2 linked regions of the Anaerosoma tenue genome follow. The protein of the gene in region 1 binds, or shares a complex with, the protein of each later gene. Links are inferred from orthologs where the notes say so. Each region holds a gene or a part of one and is shown in the gene's direction. Other genes may lie near its edges.

What was found. The genes of interacting proteins can lie anywhere in the genome.
Region 2: the proteins of mfd (region 1) and uvrA are in contact, whole or in part, in a crystal structure (PDB 4DFC), measured with the Escherichia coli proteins. The link is inferred for Anaerosoma tenue from one-to-one orthologs.

What each region holds. Positions count from the first base shown.
Region 1 is NZ_JALNTY010000004.1:138,845-142,879, forward strand. The notes cover bases 44-4,010. They hold mfd (transcription-repair coupling factor), read left to right. Parts: upstream 44-381; coding sequence 382-3,810; downstream 3,811-4,010. Other genes in these bases: nth (endonuclease III), read right to left, coding at 44-213; MSB02_RS10285 (peptidylprolyl isomerase), read left to right, coding at 3,822-4,010. Also shown: more of nth, read right to left, coding at 1-43; more of MSB02_RS10285, read left to right, coding at 4,011-4,035. UniProt on the Escherichia coli protein: Couples transcription and DNA repair by recognizing RNA polymerase (RNAP) stalled at DNA lesions. Mediates ATP-dependent release of RNAP and its truncated transcript from the DNA, and recruitment of nucleotide excision repair machinery to the damaged site.
Region 2 is NZ_JALNTY010000003.1:10,222-13,686, reverse strand. The notes cover bases 69-3,465. They hold uvrA (excinuclease ABC subunit UvrA), read left to right. Parts: upstream 69-418; coding sequence 419-3,265; downstream 3,266-3,465. Other genes in these bases: MSB02_RS07715 (ammonium transporter), read right to left, coding at 69-117. In the rest of the region: more of MSB02_RS07715, read right to left, coding at 1-68. UniProt on the Escherichia coli protein: The UvrABC repair system catalyzes the recognition and processing of DNA lesions. UvrA is an ATPase and a DNA-binding protein. A damage recognition complex composed of 2 UvrA and 2 UvrB subunits scans DNA for abnormalities.

The sequences.
Region 1 (4,035 bases):
GGCGGGGTCAGCGCCCGCGAGCGCACGCGCGTCGGGGAACCGATCGAAGAGCACCGGCGTGACCTTGTTGACGCTCACATCGGTCGTCTGTGCCGAGAGGATCACCGCCACGAGCAGCTGGAAGTCGCTCTCGAACCGCAGGGCGATCTCCGCGCGGGGATAGAGCTCCTTGAGCAGGGCATCGATCTCGGCGGCGCGGGTCTTGGTCGTCATCGGTCCTCCACGTGCAGCGGGTGCTCGTGTACATGGTACCTGACCGGCGGTGCCGGGCGGCAGGGCGATGCCGCGATTGACCGGGCAACCGGTGCGCCGTACACTCGCACCCGCTGCCCGCCCCGGTACGCCGGATGCGGGTCATTCGTGTTGTCTGGAGTGTGGAGCATGCCGGTGACATCCTTCTACACGGTGCTCGCGCCGTCGCTCGGCTCGGAGCCGGTGCTCTCTCGTGCGCTCGAGCGGCTCGGCGAAGGTGAGGACGCCACGCTGGCCGCGCCCGGTCTGGCGCGTCCTGTGCTCACCGCGGCGGCAGCTGCGGCGCGGAGCGGGCCGATCCTGGTGGTGGTGCCCGGTGAAGACGCCGCGGCGCGGTTCGCGAGACAGATCGCCACCTACATCGGGCACGATCGCGTACTCCATTTCCCCGAGCGGTCCGACACCCCCTGGGACCGGACGGCCCCTGATCTGGAGGCGGTGGGCGCGCGGGCTCGGGCGCTCTTCTCGCTCGACAAGGGCCGGCGGGTCGTTGTGGTGGCGAGCGGCAGGTCGCTCCTGCGGGCGCTTCCGCCGCAGGGCTCGCACGTATACGAGCCGATAGGGCTGGCCGCAGGCACGACCGTGGACCTCGGCGCGACCGTGGACCGGCTCGTGCGTATGGGGTACGAGCGCGTCGACACGGCCGAAGAACGCGGGCAGTTCGCTGTCCGAGGGGGCACGCTCGACGTGTTCGGCTCGGATTCCTCACACCCCGTGCGCGCCGAGCTCTTCGGCGATGAGATCGAGACCCTGCGCCGCTACGTCCCATCCACGCAGCAGCACATCGGCGACTCCGGGCCCGTGGAGGTGTTCCCGTGCCGCGAGGTGGCTCCCGGCACCCGTGCCGGCGGGAACGCGCGACGCGCGTTCGGACAGGCCGCGCGCTCCAACGAGCAGCTTGCACACGACCTGGAGCTCATCGAGCAGGGACAGACCTTCAACGGCATCGAGCAGTATCTGCCGTGCCTTTACAAGTCGACCGGCTCAGTCCTCGACTACGTCTCGCCGGGTACGCTCGTGGTGGTGGCCGAGCCGCGCGCGATCTTCGATGACCTGGTGCGTGCGCGGGGCGACATGGAGGCCCGGGCCGACGCGGTGGGCCGTGTGCTCGACGGCCTGTTCCTCAAGCCGGCGGACATCGACCTGGGCGGTCATCAGCGTCTCACTTTCCTGTCGGTCCTCCGCGCGGGGGGCGCCGCGGACGGCGAAGTGGTAGTACGCCGTCCGCAGGTGGGACGGCGTGAGGAGTCGTTCGCCGCGGGCCTGCGCGCGCTGCTCGACACGGGCTACCGGGTGGTCGCCTGCGTGCGGGACAGGCAGGGCCGGGAGCGTCTGTCGGCCGCGCTCGTGGGCGCCGGGATGTCGGTGGCGGAACTCGGCGGGTCGCCGGACGAGTTGCCGCACGGCGTCGTATCTCTCGCCGTGGCGGACGTGCCGTCGGGATACGTGGTGCCCGCTGCACGCCTGGCGGTGATCTCGATCGACGATGTGTTCCCGCGGGCGGCCGAGCGTAAGCGACAGGCGGCCGACCCCACGAAGCTCACCTTCGCATTCGGTCCGGGAGACTACGTCGTGCACGAGGTGCACGGCATCGCGCTCTTCAAGGACATCGTGCGTCAGTCGGTGCTGGGCTCCCAGCGCGACTACCTGCTCCTCGAGTACGCCAAGGGCGACAAGCTCTACGTGCCGGTGGAGCAGCTCGACCGCGTGACCCGCTATGTTGGTCCCGAGGGCTCGGCGCCGCGGGTCACGCGGCTGAACACCGCCGACTGGTCCAAGGCCACGGGCAAGGCCCGGAAGCAGGCGCGGAAGCTGGCGTTCGACCTGGTGGACCTCTACACGAGGCGCGCGGCGGTGACCGGCTTCGAGTACGGGCCGGACACGCCCTGGCAGCGGGAGATGGAAGCGGCCTTCCCGTTCGAGGAGACGCCCGACCAGTTCGCCGCCATCGCCGATGTGAAGGCGGACATGGAGAGCGACCGGCCGATGGACCGTCTGGTCTGCGGCGACGTGGGCTATGGCAAGACGGAGGTCGCGATCCGCGCGGCGTTCAAGGCGGCGCAGGCGGGCAAGCAGGTGATGGTGCTGTGCCCCACGACGATCCTGGCGCAGCAGCACCACACCACGTTCTCCGAGCGGTTCGAGCCGTACCCGGTGCAGGTGGAGGTGCTGTCCCGTTTCCGCAGCAAGGCGCAGCAGGCCCAGGCGCTCGAAGGATTCGCCTCCGGTACGGTGGATATCCTCATCGGCACCCACCGGTTGCTCAGCAAGGATGTCGTACCCAGGGATCTCGGCCTGGTCATCGTGGACGAGGAGCAGCGCTTTGGTGTTGAGCACAAGGAGCACCTGAAGAACCTGCGCGAGCAGGTGGACGTGCTCACGCTCACTGCGACGCCCATCCCGCGCACGCTGCAGATGTCGCTCTCGGGTGTACGCGACTTCTCCGTGATCGACACGCCTCCGGCCGACCGGTTCCCGGTGAAGGTCCATGTGGGTGAGTACGACGAGGAGGTCGTGTCCTCGGCCATCCGCACCGAGCTCCAGCGCGGCGGCCAGGTGTACTACATCTCCAACCGCGTGCGCGGGATCGAGCGTGTGGTGGAGCGCGTGCAGGCGGCCGTCCCCGAGGCGCGCGTGGGCGTGGGGCACGGCCAGATGTCCGAGCACCAACTCGAGCGTGTGATGGAGAGCTTCGCCGCCGGCGAGATCGACGTGCTGGTCGCCACGACGATCGTGGAGTCGGGCATCGACAACCCGCACACGAACACGCTGATCATCGACGACAGCCATCGCCTCGGCCTGGCCCAGCTGTACCAGCTCAAGGGACGCGTGGGCCGTTCGCACGTGCGCGCGTACGCGTACTTCCTGTTCCCGCGCTCGCAGATGCTCACCGACCAGGCGTACGAGCGCCTCACCGCGATCCAGGAGCACAGCGAGCTGGGGAGCGGCATCAAGGTCGCGATGCGCGACCTTGAGATCCGCGGCGCAGGCAGCCTCCTGGGCGCCGAGCAGAGCGGCAGCGTGAGCGCGGTGGGCTTCGACCTGTACGCGCAGATGCTCCGCGAGGCTGTCTCGGAGATCCGCGGGGAGCCGTTGCCGGCGCATCCGGAGGTCCGCGTGGATCTGCCCGTGGCAGCGTTCCTGCCGGAGGAGTACGTGCCCGAGACCGACGAGCGTGTGCTGCTGTACCGGCGCATCGCCGCCGCCACCACGCCCGAGGCGGTCGAGTCGCTCGGCGCCGAGATCGAGGAGCGGTACGGGCCGCTCGCCGGGCCGGCGCGCGAGCTGCTCGCCATCGCCCGCATCAAGGCGACCGCGGCCGAGCTCGGCGTCACCAACGTGTCGCTCGCGCGACACCGTGTCACGATCACACCGGTCTCGCTCTCGGACCAGGAGCGAGGGGTACTCGCCGGGGACGGTGCGGTGTACGTCGCGCGCTCTCGTTCTGTTCATTTTGTGGAGATGCCGGGAGAACCGCCCGCAGCCGCGGCTCTGCGCGCGTTGGGTGCTATACTCTCCGCAGTCCACGGCCCTGACAGCGGCCATCACGAACCCTAGGGAAAGGCATCATCGTGCGAACCATCCGCGGCATCGCCGCTCTTCTGCTCGCCACCGTTCTCATCGGCGCGGTGGCCGGCTGCTCGTCCACCGACGCCGTAGCGCGCGTCAATGGCGAGGAGATCACCCGTGCCGAGTTCGACACCATCTATGAGCAGATCCTCGCCCAGTCGGGGGGGCAGCTCGACGATGAGACCGCGCTTGCATACAAGAAGCAGCTGCTCG
Region 2 (3,465 bases), on another replicon or contig:
GGTGTTCTTCGCCCGCGCGAATCCCGACTCCACGAGTCCGAACCCAAGGTTCATGAAGAACACCAGCATCCCTGCGAGGAGTACCCACAGGGTGTCCAGTGTCACCTGCACGTCCATGCGCTTCCTTCCTTCCGGTCGCCTCACGATCGCCCCGCGTACCTGGCACGGGTATGTCATGCATCCACGGTGGACGCGGTGTGTTTCAGCGGTGTGACGCCACCGTGAAGGTCCTGCGACAAGGGCGTGTCTCCACGCAGGACGCCGGACCCCGGCACGCGGTGCGAAAGCAGCGCGCGACGGAACGGGTGCGGTGCCGAGGCGAGTCGCTGCGGACCGGGTGCGGGGCTGGTGAGGGCGGGGTAGAATAGGGGTTTGCAGAGAAACCCCTCGCATCTTGCATACCGAAAGGCCGACCCGCATGTCTCTCGACCACATCTCCATCCGAGGCGCCCGCGAGCACAACCTCAAGGGTTTCGACCTCGAGATCCCCCGTGACCAGCTCGTGGTGATAACGGGCCTTTCGGGCTCGGGCAAGAGCTCGCTCGCGTTCGACACCATCTACGCCGAGGGGCAGCGGCGGTACGTGGAGTCGCTCTCGGCCTATGCGCGGCAGTTCCTCGGCCAGATGGACAAACCCGACGTGGACCACATCGAAGGTCTCTCCCCCGCGGTGGCGATCGACCAGAAGACCACGAGCAAGAACCCGCGGTCGACCGTGGGCACCGTCACCGAGATCTACGACTACCTCCGGCTGCTCTTCGCGCGGGTGGGCGTTCCGCACTGCCCGATATGCGGCCGCCGCATCGAGCGGCAGACGCCGGAGCAGATCGTGGACGCGATCCTCGAGATGGCCGAGGGCGCCAGGTTCCAGGTGCTCGCGCCGGTGGTGAAGGGGCGCAAGGGCGAGTACGGCAAGCTGTTCAGCGAGCTCAAGGCCGAGGGATTCACCCGCGTGCGGGTGGATGGCGAGGTCCGTATGCTCGACGAGGAGATCGTCCTCGACAAGAAGTACAAGCACACGATCGACGTGGTCCTCGACCGGCTCGTGATGAAGGACGGCATCCGGACGCGTCTCGCCGAGAGCGTGGAGATGGCGCTCCGGCTAGCGGGCGGCACCGTGATGATCGACGTGGTGGACGGCGAGGAGCACGAGTTCTCGCAGGCGCTGGCATGTCCGGAGCACGGGTTCTCGATGGACGAGCTTGCGCCGCGCGACTTCTCCTTCAACTCGCCCTATGGCGCCTGCCCCGAGTGCCTCGGCATCGGCAGCAGGCTTGAGGCCGACCCCGACCTTGTGGTCCCTGACCGCTCGCTCTCCATCGCCGAGGGCGCGATCAAGCCCTACTCGGGCAACCTCAACTACTACCCGCAGTTGGTGGAGGCCGCCGCCAAACACCTGGGTGTGAGCATCGACGCGCCCTGGAGCGACCTGCCCGAGGAGGCGCGGCACAAGCTGCTGCACGGGTTCGGTGACGAGAAGATCCGGCTCGACTACGTGACCCGGGACGGCCGCGAGACGTACTGGTTCACGAAGTACGAGGGCGCGCTCGCCAGCGTGATGCGCCGCCACGAGGAGACCGAGAGCGACGCCAGCAAGGAGAAGCTTGAGGAGTACATGGCCGTGATCCCGTGCGCCTCGTGCGGCGGCGCGCGTCTCAAGCCCGAGATCCTCGCGGTGGCGTTCGGCGGCAAGAGCATCAACGAGGTGACGATGCTCTCGGCGAAGGACTCGCTCGAGTTCTTCGAGGGCGTCGAGCTCTCCGAGCGCGATGAGGCGATCGGCCGCCGCATCATCAAGGAGATCGTGGAGCGGCTGCGCTTCCTCGTCGAGGTGGGGCTCGACTACCTCACCCTCGAGCGCGCTACGGCCACGCTCTCGGGCGGGGAGGCGCAGCGCATCAGGCTCGCCACGCAGATCGGCAGCGGTCTCGTGGGCGTGCTCTACATACTCGACGAGCCCTCCATCGGCCTGCATCAGCGCGACAACGCCCGGTTGATCGCGGCGCTCGAGCGACTGCGCGACCTCGGCAACACCGTGATCGTGGTGGAACACGACGAGGAGACCATCCGCTCGGCGGACTTCGTTGTGGACATGGGGCCGGGCGCCGGCGAGCACGGCGGGGAGCTCGTGTGCGTGGGCGAGCCGGAGAAGATGCTGCACTGCGCCGAATCGCTGACGGGGCGGTACATGTCGGGCGAACTGAGCATCCCCGTACCCGCCGAGCGCCGGGAGGCCGAGCGCGGTCACATCACGGTGGAGGGCGCGCGCCAGAACAACCTGCAGTCGGTGGACGTGGCGATCCCTCTCGGCTCGCTCACCGTGGTCACCGGCGTCTCGGGTTCCGGCAAGAGCTCGCTCGTGACCGACACGCTGGCGCCGGCGCTCTCGAACCACATCTACCGGACGCGCCACCGCACCGGGAAGCACGACCGCATCCAGGGGCTCTCCGACGTGGACAAGGTGATCGTGATCGACCAGAGCCCGATCGGCAGGACGCCGAGGAGCAATCCCGCCACCTACACGGGCGTGTGGGACGACATCCGGGCGCTGCTGGCGTCCACCAACGAGTCGAAGGCCCGCGGTTACGCGCCCGGGCGGTTCAGCTTCAACGTGCGTGGCGGCCGCTGCGAGGCGTGCAAAGGCGACGGGCAGATCAAGATCGAGATGCACTTCCTGCCCGACGTCTACGTGCCGTGCGAGGTGTGCAAGGGCGCCCGATACAACCGGGAGACGCTGCAGGTCACATACAAGGGCAAGAACGTGGCCGACATCCTCGACATGTCGGTCGAGGAAGCGGTCTCGTTCTTCGAGAACATCCCCAAGATCCGTCGCAAGTTCCAGACGCTTTACGATGTAGGCCTCGGCTACGTGCGGCTCGGCCAGCCCGCCACCACCCTCTCCGGCGGCGAGGCGCAGCGCGTGAAGCTCGCGAGCGAGCTGCAGCGCGTATCGACCGGCAAGACGTTCTACATCCTCGACGAGCCCACCACGGGCCTCCACTTCGACGACGTGCGCCAGCTTCTGAACGTGCTGCAGCGCCTGGTGGACGCCGGCAACACGGTCCTAGTGATCGAGCACAACCTCGACGTGATCAAGAGCGCCGACTGGATCGTGGACCTCGGCCCCGAGGGGGGCGATCGCGGCGGACATGTGGTGGTGGCCGGCACGCCGGAGGACGTGGTGGCATGTGACGGATCGCATACTGGCCGGTTCCTGAAGCCGGTGCTGGAGGGGCACGGCGCGAGCGTTACGGCGGGTGCGTGACGGAGCGGCTGTCGGCTTCGGATAGAGAATCACGGTGTGGCTGACGGACGGCACGAATCCGCAGACGAACGCAAGATACACCGCGCAGTGTGACCACCGTCACTTATCGTGACTACCCGGTACACGTAGGATGACCGGTAGGGTATCGGACGCCCACACTCCTTGTTGCAGCCGCGTCCGCCGGTTCCGTTGCGACAAGG